3 regions of the Secundilactobacillus paracollinoides genome follow, and region 1 is predicted to be linked to each of the others. Evidence: predicted binding sites of a transcription regulator. Region 1 holds the regulator's gene; each other region holds the start of a gene.
The links. The regulator Rex, encoded in region 1, represses fermentation and respiration genes when NADH is low (regulators of the CRP and FNR family bind a similar motif). The targets are predictions, from matches to a motif close to TTGTGAANTANTTCACAA.
Positions count from the first base shown of each region.

Region 1 (4,977 bases):
GGTTTCAGTTGCGGCACCGACACGAACAACAGCAACACCGCCGGCTAACTTAGCCAAACGTTCCTTTAACTTGTCCTTGTCAAAGTCAGAAGTTGTGGCATCGATTTGCGTCTTGATTTCAGCAACACGTTCTTCGATTTGTTCCTTAGAACCAGCACCTTCAACAACGGTCGTGTTGTCCTTAGTGACGTTAACCTTGTTAGCTTGACCTAATTGATCAATCGTTGCATCCTTCAAGTTCAAGCCAAGGTCATCGGTGATCACAGTCCCACCAGTCAGAACAGCAATGTCTTGAAGTTGGGCCTTACGACGGTCACCAAAGCCAGGGGCCTTAACAGCAACGACGTTGAACGTCCCACGCATCTTGTTCAGCACAAGGGTTGGTAAAGCTTCGCCAGTGATGTCATCAGCGATGATCAACAATGAACGACTTTGTTCAACAACGGATTGCAGTAATGGCAAGATGTCTTGAATGTTTGAGATCTTCTTGTCAGTGATCAGGATGTATGGGTTGTCCAAGTTAGCTTCCATTTTATCGTTATCGGTAACCATGTACTGTGACATGTACCCACGATCAAATTGCATCCCTTCAACAACGTCCAAGCTGGTATCAACACCACGTGATTCTTCAATGGTGATCACGCCGTCATTACCAACTTTTTCCATGGCGTCGGCAATTAATGTACCAGTTTCTTCACTAGCTGAAGAAATAGCAGCGATCTGGGCAATGTCATCTTTGGTAGTGACCTTGTGGCTCATCTTGTGTAAGGCATCAACGGCTGCGTTAGTGGCCTTTTCGATCCCACGACGGATGCCGACAGGGTTAGCACCGGCAGTGACGTTCTTCATACCTTCGTTAACGATTGCTTGGGTCAAAACAGTGGCAGTAGTTGTCCCATCACCAGCGATATCGTTGGTCTTTGAAGCAACTTCAGCAACTAACTTAGCACCTAAGTTTTCAAAGTGATCTGACAATTCGATTGCCTTAGCGATCGTCACACCATCGTTAGTGATGGTTGGGTTACCGTAAGATTGTTCCAAAACAACGTTACGACCCTTAGGACCAATGGTGGTCTTAACTGTATCTGCCAATTTATCTACACCGCGAAGCATTGCGCCACGGGCGTCTTCAGAGAACTTTAACTCTTTAGCCATAATTAATTTTTCACCTCATATGATTAATTGTTAATTTTGTGTTTATGTCTGCCCTATTCAGGCTGACCGGTTTTAGTCAACGATTGCGACTAAATCTTTTTCGTGAACCACAAGGTAAGAAGCACCTTCATACTTAACTTCAGTGCCGGAATACTTGTCAAGCAAGACGGTCTCGCCTTCCTTAACACTTGGGGCAACCTTTTCACCGTTATCAAGTACACGGCCATCACCAACAGCAACTACCTTTGCAGTTTGTGGCTTTTCTTGGGCGTTACTTGCTAAAACGATACCACCAACAGTGGTTTCTTCTTCTTGAGCTTGTAAGATCACACGGTCTCCTAATGGTTTTAACACTTGAATCCCTCCAATAAATCTAAAGATTTAGCACTCTTAGCACTCATCTAACACAAGTGCTAATCAACAATTAATACTATAAAATTATTCGGGGTAAAATGCAAGTTATATTGACTAGAAAGTTGAAAAGAGTGTGGAGAAAGGCGGTTAAGGGGCAGAATGTAAGGGACTCTGACAGAAATGCCTGGGTTTGGCATTTTTGTCAGAGTCCCTTACATGGCCGCCCCTTGCTTTTCGGAACACGTTTCGGCACGGCTGAATAGAAAGACTCTATGAGATGACGAGAATCGAGAAAATGTGTAAAAAAATCGAGAAGAAAATTGAGAAGGAACCCGATAAGCAGGAAAAGATAAGCAAAGTACAAGACAGTAATCCCCAAGCACAATAAAACTCAAAGTGGCCGCCACTCACAAAATCGGCGCCAACAATCGCGAAACACTCTGCTTAAACCGCAAGTACAACGACTGATCCGCAAACATTTCAGGCGTGATCAATGTACTTTCCGCCATATCCTGTTCAAATAACGCGGCCAGCTGTGTATTTATCTCCTTATCATATAGAAAGGCATTCACTTCAAAGTTTAACTTAAAGCTGCGGTAATCCATATTAGCACTGCCAACTGAGGCCACTTCGTCATCGACCAGCATCGTCTTTGCGTGTAAAAATCCATTCCCGTAGTAGTAGATTTTCGCACCAATTTCAGCTGTGTCTCTGCAAAAATGTTGGGTGGCTCGGTAGACAAATGGATGGTCCGGCATACTGGGCACCATAATGCGCACGTCAACGCCCGACATAATGGCAATCTTCAACGCTTCAATCACGCCATCATCGGGAATAAAGTACGGCGACTGGATCCAGAGCCGTTTTTTAGCCATCTGAATCAAGCGAATGTAGCCCATCTTGATTTGCTGCAATTGAGAATCCGGCCCGCTGCTGACGATCTGCATACTCGTTAATCCCTTTGGCGCCATCACTGGAAAGTAGTCACGATCGACGTAGTTATCTGCAAGTTTTGCTTTCTTTGACGTCGCATTCCAGTCCAGAACAAACCGGCTTTGGAGCGCAAAGACAGCTGCCCCTTCAATGCGAATATGCGTGTCGCGCCAGTGGCCAAATTTTTTGCTGCAGCCAAGGTATTGGTCACCAATGTTAAACCCGCCGACGTAACCAATTTCCCCATCGACCACCACTATTTTGCGGTGATTTCTAAAGTTGAGACGAAAGTCAAGAATAGCGGAACGCGCCAAGAATGGCTCAACATATCCGCCAGCATCGATCAGTGGCTTAAAAAAGCGCCGATAAGTCCCCATTGACCCCCACGGATCATAGATGACCCGTACCGTAACACCGGCCTTAGCACGGGCAACAAGGGCGCTTAAGACAGCGCTGCCAATTTCATCATTATAAAACGTGTAGAATTCAACATTCACGTTGCGTTGCGCGGCGTTAATGTCACGGATGATGGCGTCAAACAAGCTATTGCCATCCGTAAATAGTTTCACGCGATTTCGTCGGGTCAAAAAAGCGCGATTGGCCCGCATAAAAAGCTGCATTGTTCCGGCAATATCGCGCGACACCGGGTGTTGGCTTGTATCGGGCTCTAGCAGCAGTTCTCGTTGTTCAGACAAAATTGTATCTAACCGCGTCTGAACCGTATTATCGACTTTGAAAAGTTTGTTTTTGGGGAGTTGTCTCCCAAAAAAAGCGTAAAAAATGAACCCGATTACCGGCAGTAACAACAACACCAGCAGCCACGCCCACATCGCGGCAATATCGCGACGTTGTCGAAACACTGTAAACAGTGCCGTCATCAGGTTAATTGCGTAGATCACACCAAGGATCATGGACCAAGAAATCGTCACATGCTCACCTCCAATAAGGGTTACAAAAAGTATAGCACTATTGTGCGTTTTCTCACACAAGTTCGAAATTTTGACCGCTTCTTGAAAGCGAAAAATAGCGCCTATCCAGATCAAATAGGCGTTTTAAATTTACTTGTTGTGTTCTTGTTTCGATTAAAAAAATGACACAAACAAAAAAAACTGACCAATGCCACTAAGGGTCATTAGCCAGTTTTGCTTATGCTTCTTCGTTATAGTGATCCAAGAAGTAGACCAATGTCTGTAATTCATTCGTCAGATCCACGTTTTGAACGCGCACGTTATTCGGAACTGATACCCGAAATGGCGTAAAGTTCAAAATACCGCGGATACCACCAGCGATAGCTTCATCCGTTACCGATTGGGCAACGTCTGCAGGAACCGTAATGATGGCAACCTGAATTTGTTGATCCTTCAACTGTTTTTCAAGTTCAGCCATTGGATAAACGGGCACACCGCTCTTAACGGTGTTTGCGAGGTCAGCCTTAACATCAAAAGCAGCGCTGATACGGACGTTGGAATTTTGATGGAAGTTAAAGTTCAACAGCGCATTCCCGAGGTTCCCAACCCCGATCAAAGCGGCGTTGGTCAATTTGTCCTGGTTCAGGATCTTCTTGAAGAACTTTAGCAAACTCTCAACATCATACCCATACCCGCGTTTACCCAGGGCACCAAAGTATGAAAAATCACGACGGATCGTTGCTGAATCAACCTTTACGGCTTCTGATAATTCAGTCGACGAGGCCCGCGTCTTGTCTGCATCTTTTAAGATGTTTAAGTAACGGTAATAGATCGGCAAGCGCTTAGCGGTTGCCTTTGGGATCTTTGTTTCTGCCACAGTAACTCCTCCTTGTGAATTTTAGTAAAGTGAATGAAGTGAATTAGAATAAGTGCGTGTATTCTACTCTTAATTCTGGGGCTTGTGAAATAGCCATCCTCGCTCATTATAGCATAAACCCTTATCTTGTGAAATAATTTTCAATAAAAAGGTTGTGAAAACTGTTATTTACCAGTTAATGAGCCCCTATTATGGTAAAATAGTTTCACGAAGAAAGGTAGGCTGATTCATATGTTATTACAAGTCCAGCAAGTGACGCGGCGCTTTGGTGCTGAAACACTTTTTGCCGACGTCAACATGGATATCCCGGATAATGGCCGGGTGGCACTTGTTGGTCGCAATGGTGCCGGAAAGTCAACACTGATCCGCATCATTGCCGGAATCGATGCGCCTGATAAGGGCCAGATCGTTACCCGAAAGAAGTTAACACTCGGGTACCTGGCCCAAGATACAGGGCTTGATTCCAATAAGTCCATCTGGGAAGAAATGGCCAGCGTGTTTGCGGCCCTTCAGGCTCAGGAAGACCAGTTGCACGAGTTAGAAGCCCAAATGAGCGATCCCGATATTATAGCGGATCCTGACCAATTTGAACAGGTCACCACAACCTATGACCGAATCCAAAGTGACTTTAAGGCTAATAACGGTTATGGGTACCGAGCTGAGATTCGCGGTGTGCTTCACGGGTTCGGCTTTAACGAACCCGACTATGACCGTTCTGTCAACGAACTGTCTGGCGGTCAAAAAACACAG
Region 1 covers NZ_CP014912.1:2,194,556-2,199,532, reverse strand. The annotation lists gene groL (chaperonin GroEL) at 1-1,155, opposite strand, end outside; gene groES (co-chaperone GroES) at 1,228-1,509, opposite strand; gene cls (cardiolipin synthase) at 1,917-3,371, opposite strand; gene AYR61_RS09435 (redox-sensing transcriptional repressor Rex) at 3,589-4,227, opposite strand; gene AYR61_RS09430 (ABC-F family ATP-binding cassette domain-containing protein) at 4,459-4,977, shown strand, end outside.

Region 2 (4,977 bases), 450 kb from region 1:
TGATCCCGTATTCGGCGATGTACTTGTCGATAAGGTCGAAGTCTGCCTTCTTCTTACCATCCATTTCAGTAACAACACCGTTTTCGATCGTAATACTTGGTGTTGGATCATTCTTACCGTTAAGGGCAACTAATCCTTCATCATCCCAGTTCTTAACGAACCCATCTAAATGAACTGGACGTTTCTCTAATTTTTCAAATCTTTTTTGACGTTCCAATATTGTTCCTCCTCTCTGCTACTACTTAATGTATGATGGAAAATCATTTACTGGAGTTTCGCCAAGTTGTGCCAAAAGCTTAAGGCCAACTTCACGGCCGGCAATAACGGCCTGGCGAACGGCACCTGAATCACCGCTAATGTGAACCATCCCTTCGTTTGAGAAGCTGGTCCCATGACTAGGAGAAGCAAAGGAAAGAACGTTAACCCCGGCAGTTTTAATTGCAGTATCGGCCATAACAACACCGATCCCAGAAGGGGCGCCACAAATCAAACCGTATGCTTTGCCTTCAGGAGCGCCGAATGCCATGTGGCAGGCGCCTGAAGCACGGGCAGTAAATTGTAATTCCAAGTGACCAGCAGCAGAGTTATAAACGTCTCCAAAAGTCCGGCTCAGGTTATCCAAAGCTACATTAATAGCTGAACGAACGTCTGAAGGATCATACCCACCAACAAGAATCAAAGAACCGTGACCAGCGCCACCCTTTGTATCACGTGGAAGTTCGATATCGACAACTTCTGTGTTGGTTGCCTTAACAGCTTCGTCCATGGCCATAATTTGTGGGCCAGCACCTGAACGAGCACTAAGAATACCAAGTACAGAGTATTTCTTTGTAATGTGCAGTTGATCTAACAAAGTTGGGTCAACACTGGGAATACACATACCAATGGTGTCACCGATTTCTCGAGTTCCAACAAACTCAGGGACAACACTAGTAGAGTTTAAAAAATCATTCATTTCGAATCCTCCCGATGCATTTGACTGATTTTTATCATCAAGCGAGATTCCTTTTTTGAGGAGCTCACTCATTACTTGCTCAACTAACGCGTCTTTATTCACACTCATACCCTAATCTCCTTTAATAATCAGGCTAACTGACTATTCTGCAGAGAGTTTCTTAGGATCTGGGAGAATCTTTTCAACATCGCTATGTGGACGTGGAATGACGTAGTTAGATAAGACTTCACCGATATTTTCAGCTGCTTGAACACCAGCATCAACAGCGGCTTTTACGGCACCAACGTCACCGCGAACCATAACTGTGACTAACCCATGACCAATCTTTTCTTGGCCCACCAAATCAACATTTGCGGCCTTGACCATTGCGTCGGCTGCTTCGATTGAGGCAACCAGACCTTTCGTTTCGATTAATCCTAAAGCTTCTTGGTTCATTAGAGCTTCCTCCTAAATTTTGGAAGTGCAGTGACGTTAGACAGTAAACGTTTGAGAAGTTGTTATTATCTAATTTCCGCGCATTTCCAATTAGTTTCGAAAACACTTACATTATAGGTGATTCTATTTGTGATATTTTAATCAAGTGTATTTCACGATGTCAAAAAAGGTAAACGTTTTCAAAAGAATATGGCATTAGTGCAAAATAATACAAATTAATTTAAAAATTATGTTGAACTACCGTTGCGATTATTTTAAAATCAATTGTAAAGGAGTTGGCAGCGTTTACCGTATTTATACAGTGTACGTGAACCGCTTCTCATACAATTGGAGGAGGACCATTTATGATCGACTATCCACTTAAAACAGAAGACTATCGTACACTTGCAGGGGCGGTTGCGACGTTCGCCGGTATTACTCAGATCGACACTGTTTTTTATACCTTAGACGAGCAATTACTAAAGGATAACGCTGTGTACTCAGGGCTTGACGAGGTCCAAAAGAATATCAACTTTGATGCGTTAAAGGTCTACGCGATTTTTCCTGTCACCATTGAGCATCGCCTATGGGGATTCATTATTTGTAACTCAGTAAACGTTTCCCAACAGCGTATTTATCTTTCTAGAAGTTATCTCGAAAATATCTTTAATCAACTGCTAGAACCGGATTTCAACATCACCGTGTCTGTCTGGGATGCCCTAGATACGGAGCAGTTGTCTAAAATCCGCTACTTCGACACTTTCTTGCGTGCCTCAACAGCAGAAGGTAATCAAATTACCACGCAGCCGGTCAAGACGGACCGCAATAAGTACCACAATGTAGAAACTGAATCGCAGCCCACTGTCCAAAGTGAGGATGATGGCGTCACCCAGAGTATTGATGCCGCCATTCAATATATTGAAAAGAACATTCGGCACACGATCTCACTGTCGACCGTCGCGCAAGAAGTCTTTTTGTCCCCGTCCTACCTCAGTCGAATTTTTAAGAAGATCCTCGACGTCAACTTCATCGACTACGTGAACTACCGAAAGATTGCAGTAGCCAGTGAAAAACTCGCTTTGTCTAAGCTGCCGATCAACTACATTGCGAATCAAATCGGCTTCCAACAGACGAGCTATTTCACCAAGATCTTTAAGCAACGCACTGGTCTGACACCATCGGAATACCGCCACCAGAATACGTCGATTCAAAAGATCTTTACAATTCACCGCGATATTACCTGGCAGGAAAGTGACACCGTTTTTGACGTCTCAAAACGCTATTTCCAAAAAAATGACATTGCCTACTTCTCGCAGCCGGTAAATGGCTACCCGTACTTTAATAACATCAGCAACCTCGCCGACTCGACCGGCTCTCGCGGTTGGATCTATACCGTTGACTGTAAACAGCCGACGGTGCCATCGAGTGCTGTCAGCATTAAAGGCAAGTCAGTTGTACAGTGGATCTACACGGCATTCGCGAATTAGGTCATTTTTACCAGGTACAAGCAAAAATAATGGTATTTTTTTGAACACGCGTCAATTATCCTACGACAATTAAGTAATAGTTGGTTTTCTCATCCATTTAACGTTTGATAAATTAAAAGTCTCTCCTATTTTCAATTTCACATCGTAATTTAGGAAAAATACTTAATTTATGACATTGTATACTGGACACTTTTCTGAATACGCAAAAAAAATGCTATCAAATTAACTTGATAGCATTTTTTATTTGAATAAGTGCAGGATGACTAATGAACAGCCGTTTCCAATGCGGCGGCAAGAAAACCACCGATCAGTGGACCACACATTGGAACCCATGCATAGTCCCAATGAGCTGAACCCTTGTTAGAAACAGGCAAGATCGTGTACGCGAACCGCGGACCCCAGTCACGGGCCGGGTTAATGGCGAACCCGGTGGTCGTCCCTAAACTAGTACCAATGACGAAGATCAAGAAACCAACAACAAGTGGTTTCAAGCCAGTTGTGAAGTTACCTAAGTTAAGAAGAATAAAGACAAACGCAAATGTTGCGATAACTTCTGAGAGGAAGTTGAAAAGTGGTGACTTAATTGCTGGCATCGTAGCAAATATCCCAACAGTGTTCCCATTCTCTTCCCCTTTGGTTTCTTTAAAGTGTGCCCCAAAGGCAACCATGACGATTGCTGCGCCACAAAACGCACCTAAGAATTGACCTGCTAAATATGGCAAAACTTCATTCCATGGAAACAACCCGAAGATTGCAAATGGAATTGTAACTGCAGGGTTCAAATGCCCATCTGAACCCAAAAGACCTGCAACATAGACCCCCATGGTAACAGCCATACCCCATGACAGGCAGACGAACAGCCAACCTGAGCCTTTGGCATACGTCTTATTTAAGTTGATCCCAGCACCAGTCCCGGCTCCTAAGAGAATCAGGATGGCAGTGCCGAAAAACTCACCAATAAAACCATCCATTAGTGACACCCACCTTTATATTAGTTTGTTAATTCACAATTAACAAACTAATATTAGCATATTTGTAATCGCTTTATTTACATTATTTTCACTTCTTTACAACATAAATGTGATTCCTTACAACAATAATGTGTGATGTCGTTCAATATTTTACTGGTCTGCCCGTTCGTCATTGCACATTTTCATAAGCATTTGTCCAAGAACGTGTTGCCTGTTAACAGGTTTAACAACGTCATGGCTAAATTTGTTGATTTCAGTAAATGTACTATCGCCTAACGTATAATACGTGACTGATGAAAACACCTTTGAAAGTCGCGACTCAATCACACGAAGCCGAGTGTAAGACGACGGACTAGTGACCAGCACTCGATTAATGGTTTGACCCTGTAACGCGGCAACAATTTCGTTCTCCTTTTGCTGCGACCAAGTGTTCTTATAACAGACCATTTGGTGCACATTTACGAGTGCCGACAACCGATTTTGTTTGACGTGACGATTGCCGGTTAACCACAGCACGGGAGCATTGGTACTATGCTGCACCAGTTGCGCCAAACTGGCCTGATTTTCCGATTGAGACTGGTGCACCTGAGTTGCCCCGCGGCGACGTAACTGATCAGCCATTCTTTGACTTAAGACATAGTAGTGTGGTTGCCGCTGGTCTTGCCAATATTGTCCTAAATAGAGCTGGAGTGCAAAGGGACTGGTGATCACAATGTTTTCGGCTTGGGCAATCTGAGCCACCTCTGACGGCGTTAACTGACTAGCGACCAGTTCACGCAACGACATATACAACGGCGTCGTTACCGTTGCGAGTGCCCGTTGAAACTCAGTTGAGACCTTTTCTTTCGGATACGTAATCAAAAATGCCACTTAAAACACCTTCTCATTTTAACGATTTAGCGCTTGTAGAAGTCCCTTGCCACCTTGAATCTGATACGTCGAATAGTGGCCCGCCTTAAAGTCGAGGTTCCAGAAAACCGTTCCCGGTACCCACGCTTGGTGCATGACGCGCAGTGTCCCTAAATGGGCCACTAGTAACATGTTTGCCGTTTGATTGAACATCGGCATCAACGTTGCAACAGTAGTCAGTACCCTATTAGAAAAATCAGCGAAAGATTCCGCACCATTGGGCGTTATGGGCGTTACATCA
Region 2 covers NZ_CP014912.1:1,748,122-1,753,098, reverse strand. The annotation lists gene AYR61_RS07380 (propanediol/glycerol family dehydratase large subunit) at 1-217, opposite strand, end outside; gene pduB (propanediol utilization microcompartment protein PduB) at 239-1,063, opposite strand; gene AYR61_RS07370 (BMC domain-containing protein) at 1,097-1,390, opposite strand; gene AYR61_RS07365 (helix-turn-helix domain-containing protein) at 1,735-2,856, shown strand; gene AYR61_RS07360 (MIP/aquaporin family protein) at 3,120-3,827, opposite strand; gene AYR61_RS07355 (uroporphyrinogen-III synthase) at 3,978-4,697, opposite strand; gene AYR61_RS07350 (histidine phosphatase family protein) at 4,716-4,977, opposite strand, start outside.
Region 2: AYR61_RS07370 (BMC domain-containing protein) is a predicted target of Rex. The motif match lies at 1,518-1,535, and genes of this name have one in related genera.

Region 3 (4,977 bases), 630 kb from region 1:
AACTACTGGCATTAAGGTTACGATGGCGCTATAATTTGGCATCACAATAAGATTGGAGGCGACACCGTGTTCGCCATTATCATTGCCCTGGCCGTTGGCGTGGGGTTACCGATTCAAACGAGTATCAATTCCCGCTTACGCAGCGTTTTAGGGTCCCCATTTTCAGCATCATTTATTTCGTTTTCCGTTGGCACGATTTTTTTAGCCATTATGAGTTTAATCGTCGTTCATACATTGGTATTTTTACCGTCGCTGCTGACATCTGAACCCATCTGGCTGTGGTTTGGCGGACTATTTGGTGTCGTTTATTTAACCGGAAATATCTTGTTATTTCCAAAGCTCGGCAGCGTTCAGATAGTGATCATGCCGGTTCTGGGCCAGATCATCGCCGGACTAGCTATCGATAACTACGGTTGGTTTCATTCACCGATCAGCCACATCACGCTAGTTAGTGCCTCAGGTGCACTGTTGGTCATTCTTGGTGTCATTGGGACTGTCGCCGGCAAACGTGGGATTGCTGAAGGTCATGAAGTTTTGGATCAAGAAGGTGCAGCCCCCATCTCGGAAACGACTGAAGCGCACGGTATCGAAGCGTGGCTTTGGCGTCTGCTTGGTGTTTTTGCCGGAATGTTGAGCGCTTCGCAGACAGCAATCAACGGCTACCTCGGTGCCGTGTTGCAGTCAAAAATCCAGGCGGCGTTCGTCTCGTTCTTTGTCGGAACAGTCGTGCTGCTGATCATCGTGTTGATCTTACGGCCACCATTTCATTTACACAGTTTACGGACTGAACATCATCCGTGGTGGATGTGGATCGGCGGCCTCATCGGTGCGTTGTTTGTGCTCGCAAACGTCTATCTCGTTCCGGTTATCGGGACTGGACTGGCCGTTGTGATTACGTTGATCGGGTTGATGGCTGGCGGCCTGTTGATCGATCAATTCGGCTGGTTAGGGGCTAAGCAAAATCGCGTCACCGTTTGGCAACTTGTCAGTTTGATCGTGATGGTTGCTGGCGTTGTGCTCATCCGACTGGTATAGTAAAAGTTAAAGTTTTAACAAGATACAGGGGACCTGACTTGAAATGGCCACCCGGGTTAGGCGTAAACTAGACCTAGCCACTAAACTAAGCGCATTTTAAAAAGGGGAACTGATATGAACTTAACATTCAAATTTGATGACGAGATTACGGTCAACCGGCTAGGATTTGGGACCATGCAACTGCCTGGCACGGGTGTCTGGGGGCCAGCTGATGATGAAGCAAACGCCGTGAACGTCATTACAACAGCAATCGACCACGGCGTCGACTTTATCGATACGGCGGATTCATATGGCCCGCTCTTTGCCAACATCTACCTGAAAAGAGCGCTAGCACAACGCCCTGACAACCATGTTCTGGTGGCCACCAAAGTTGGGTTTACGCGTCAGGGACCCAGTGAATGGACCGAATTAGGCAATCCAGCCTACCTGCGTCAACAAGTTGAAGAAAACCTGTTCTCCTTGGGCTTGGACCACATTGATCTGTTGCAGCTGCACCGCATCGATGCCAACTACTCGTTAGAAGACCAGATCGGTGAACTGGCAAAAATGCAGCAGGAGGGAAAGATCAAGCATATCGGCTTGAGTCAGGTCTCCATTTATCAGCTGAAGTCGGCACAAAAGATCACGCCGATCGTGTCAGTTCAAAACCGCTATAATTTAATCGATCGTGCGGATGAAGATGTGCTGAACTATGCGGACGAGAATCACATTGCGTTCATTCCTTGGTTCCCATTAGCGACTGGTAAACTGACGGACGACAGTCAATTGACAACAATTGCCAAGAAATACGACGCAACACCGTCACAAATTGCCTTGGCTTGGCTATTAAAGCGGTCTGAGGTCATCCTGCCAATTCCAGGAACTTCGTCAAGTGAACACGTCATCAGTAACGTTGCAGCTCAAAATATTGCGTTAAGCGACGCAGATTTTGATGTGTTAAGTAAAATGAGTACAAAATAGGCATAGATTTAAACAAAATAACGCCACCTCAAAAGTCTAACTCGATCTTTGAGATGGCGTTTTTTCGATGTTCAGTACCCAGTCAAGACTGGCGTAAAATATCAGCTGTAAACTTTTGTTGGGCTTGCTGGGCAAGAAATTCTAACGGTCCCGAGAGTTGATGGTTACGGTGATAGGAGGCGCTAAAGTCCACACTGAGCTGCGAGATGGGCAGTTTAAACGCATTTATCGTCGCGCGTTGAGCTGTCGATAAACGCGTCAACATCGCTGTGGAAACAATTGTGCACCCAAGTCCCTTTAATACGAGATGTAACGCAAATAACAAATTTTCTACCTCGATCAACGGAATGGTTTGCACGCCCTGATCTGAAAAATAGTGATCGATCATCTCCTGCATCCGTGACTCACCTATTGACCGAATAAAGGGTTGGCCATTGAGGTGGGTCAACACATCAGCAGAAAATGGTCGCCAGAATTTGCCCGGTTGAAAGTCATCAAACGTTGCTGGGATAACTAATGATAGCGCAATCGTGGTCAACGGAAGAGAAACAACTTGCGGTTTATGAATCGTTTTTCCGATAAAAAAGTCTAATTGACGGTCAACGAGTTGTTTTTCTGCCTCAGAAGTACTGACTTCGATGATGCGGGTTCGCATGTTCGGGAACCGGCTGTAGAAGGCTGGTAACGTATCTGGATACCAGGCCATCGCAGCGGGTGGCGTAATGCCAAGCGTGATCGTTTGCGATTCAGTTTCCTTCAGTTGTGTCATCTCAGTCACCATGGCTTGGTTCAAGTGCTCGGCACTTTTAAGGTAGGTCAATAACCGCTCGCCAGCGTATGTAAGCTGAATGGGCCGATGGTCACGATCGACTAATGTAATTTGGTACTGCGCCTCCGCCGTTTTAATGACGCGACTAATATAGGGCTGTGAAACAAACAAAGATTGTGCAGCTTTCGTCATACTTGAATGTGACTGGATGGCCTCGAGAAAAACAAGCAATCTATTTCCCACAACAATTCCTCCTATCTATGTTAACTAGTGTCAGTATAGGATAAAACCGATTACAAAACAGTAATACTACAAAAATAAAAAGTTATTTCCAATTTTTGGAAAGCGGATTCATAATAGGTTTATAGTAATGGTGTGATGTGTTCCAAACCATTATTGTGAAAATAAAAACAAGGATTGCTGAAAGGCAGGTTTTAACTATGTTAGCAAAAGCATCACAACTCAATTGGGATCAAACCTTCGACACCGTAATTTTAGGCTTTGGCGGTGCCGGTGCAACGGCGGCCAGATTTGCCGCAGATGCTGGGGCGTCGGTGCTGTTAACTGATTCAGCACCCAATGGACATGAAGGTGGGAATACACGATATTCTGCCCAGCTGATAGGCACCGTTGACACGGCTGAGGCTGGTAAAAAATACTACCAGCGATTGACGTACCCGATGGCGCTCGATGAGACCATGGTTGACACCTTCGTCGACGGGATGGCCCATATGCGCGACTATGTTAAAAAATATCTCGGCGTTGAACCCGTCAGTGTTAAAAACGACTTTACAAGTGTGGACGCGCCATTACCTTTGGACAGCGCAGTTCACGAATATCCTGAGTACGAAGGTCAAGAGGCTTATGATTTCACGACGGTTCACCACGGCCTATTTGACGCGGCACTTTGGAAGAATCTTCGGCAACAGGTTATCTCGCGAACGGATAAGATTACCGTCTGGTTCAGTTCACCGGCCAAACACCTGATCCAAGATCCAGATACCAAGGCCATTATTGGTGTTCAAATCGAACGCGATGGTCATCTGTACAACATTCAAGCCAAAAATGGTGTTGTGATGGCCATGGGTGGGTTTGAAAATGACCCGCAAGCCGTTCAGGATTATCTAGGTGCTGACCATCTTGCACCGCTTGGCAGTCTCTACAATAAGGGTGACGGCATCCGGATGGGAGAAGAAGTCGGTGCTGACATGTGGCACATGCAAAATTACGAGGCCTTAGGCTTATTGCATGGCATGGCAGTCGCGGTTCCTGAAGGAGAACGCGGCCGACTATTGTTAGCATGGCCAGACATCGCAAACGGCAGCATCATGACGGTTGCTGACGATGGCAGTCGGTACTTTGACGAGACCGAACCGAATCGTCATGGGCACATTTACGATCACGGCACTTGGCGCGTACCACGAACGAACGTGCACCCATACCTTGTCTTTGATCAAACACAGTATGATCAAATTCAGACTAACGGCAACGTCCCCGTCCCAGATTTTGAACAACAGTTAGTTAAAGCTGATACGCTGACTGACCTTGCGACAAAGATCGGTGCCGATACTGAAATTTTGGCGAACACCGTCGCCGATTTTAATCACTTTGCTGAGACCGGTCACGACTACGTGTTTAACCGGAAGCCTGACACCATGCGAGCCTTTGACAACGGCCCATTTTATGCCCTTAAAATGACCCACGACGTGTTGAATACTCAGGGTGGTCCCCGTCGAAATGCACAAGCTGAGGTGTTGGACACAACTGGCCAACCCATTCCGCACCTGTATAGTGCCGGCGAACTTGGCGGTATCTGTGCGAACCAGTATCAAGGTGGGGGAAATCTTGCGGAGTGTTTGATTTTTGGAAAGATTGCCGGTGAAAATGCGGCCCAGGCCAAAGCAGATTCCCAGCCCGCTGCGATGGCTGCTAGCACTGATACCACAACGGGTGCCAGTGCCCATAATGGGTTGAGCAGCGACTTAAAGCCAGACATTGATTTAAATCAGATTACGCTGAGTGACAACCAATATCTAGGCGTTGATAACGATGGTATTGGTGGCGAAATTGTGGTGCGAATCACCTATGCCAACGAAACACTTCAAAATATCGAAATTGTCGCACAAAGTGAAACCGGCGAAGTTGGTGGTCAAGCCGTTAAAAAACTGCCAGACAAAATGGTTGCTGCCAACACCTATGAGGTTGACGGTATC
Region 3 covers NZ_CP014912.1:2,821,888-2,826,864, reverse strand. The annotation lists gene AYR61_RS12350 (DMT family transporter) at 67-1,035, shown strand; gene AYR61_RS12345 (aldo/keto reductase) at 1,150-1,995, shown strand; gene AYR61_RS12340 (LysR family transcriptional regulator) at 2,078-3,007, opposite strand; gene AYR61_RS12335 (FAD-binding protein) at 3,205-4,977, shown strand, end outside.
Region 3: AYR61_RS12335 (FAD-binding protein) is a predicted target of Rex. The motif match lies at 3,161-3,178, and genes of this name have one in related genera.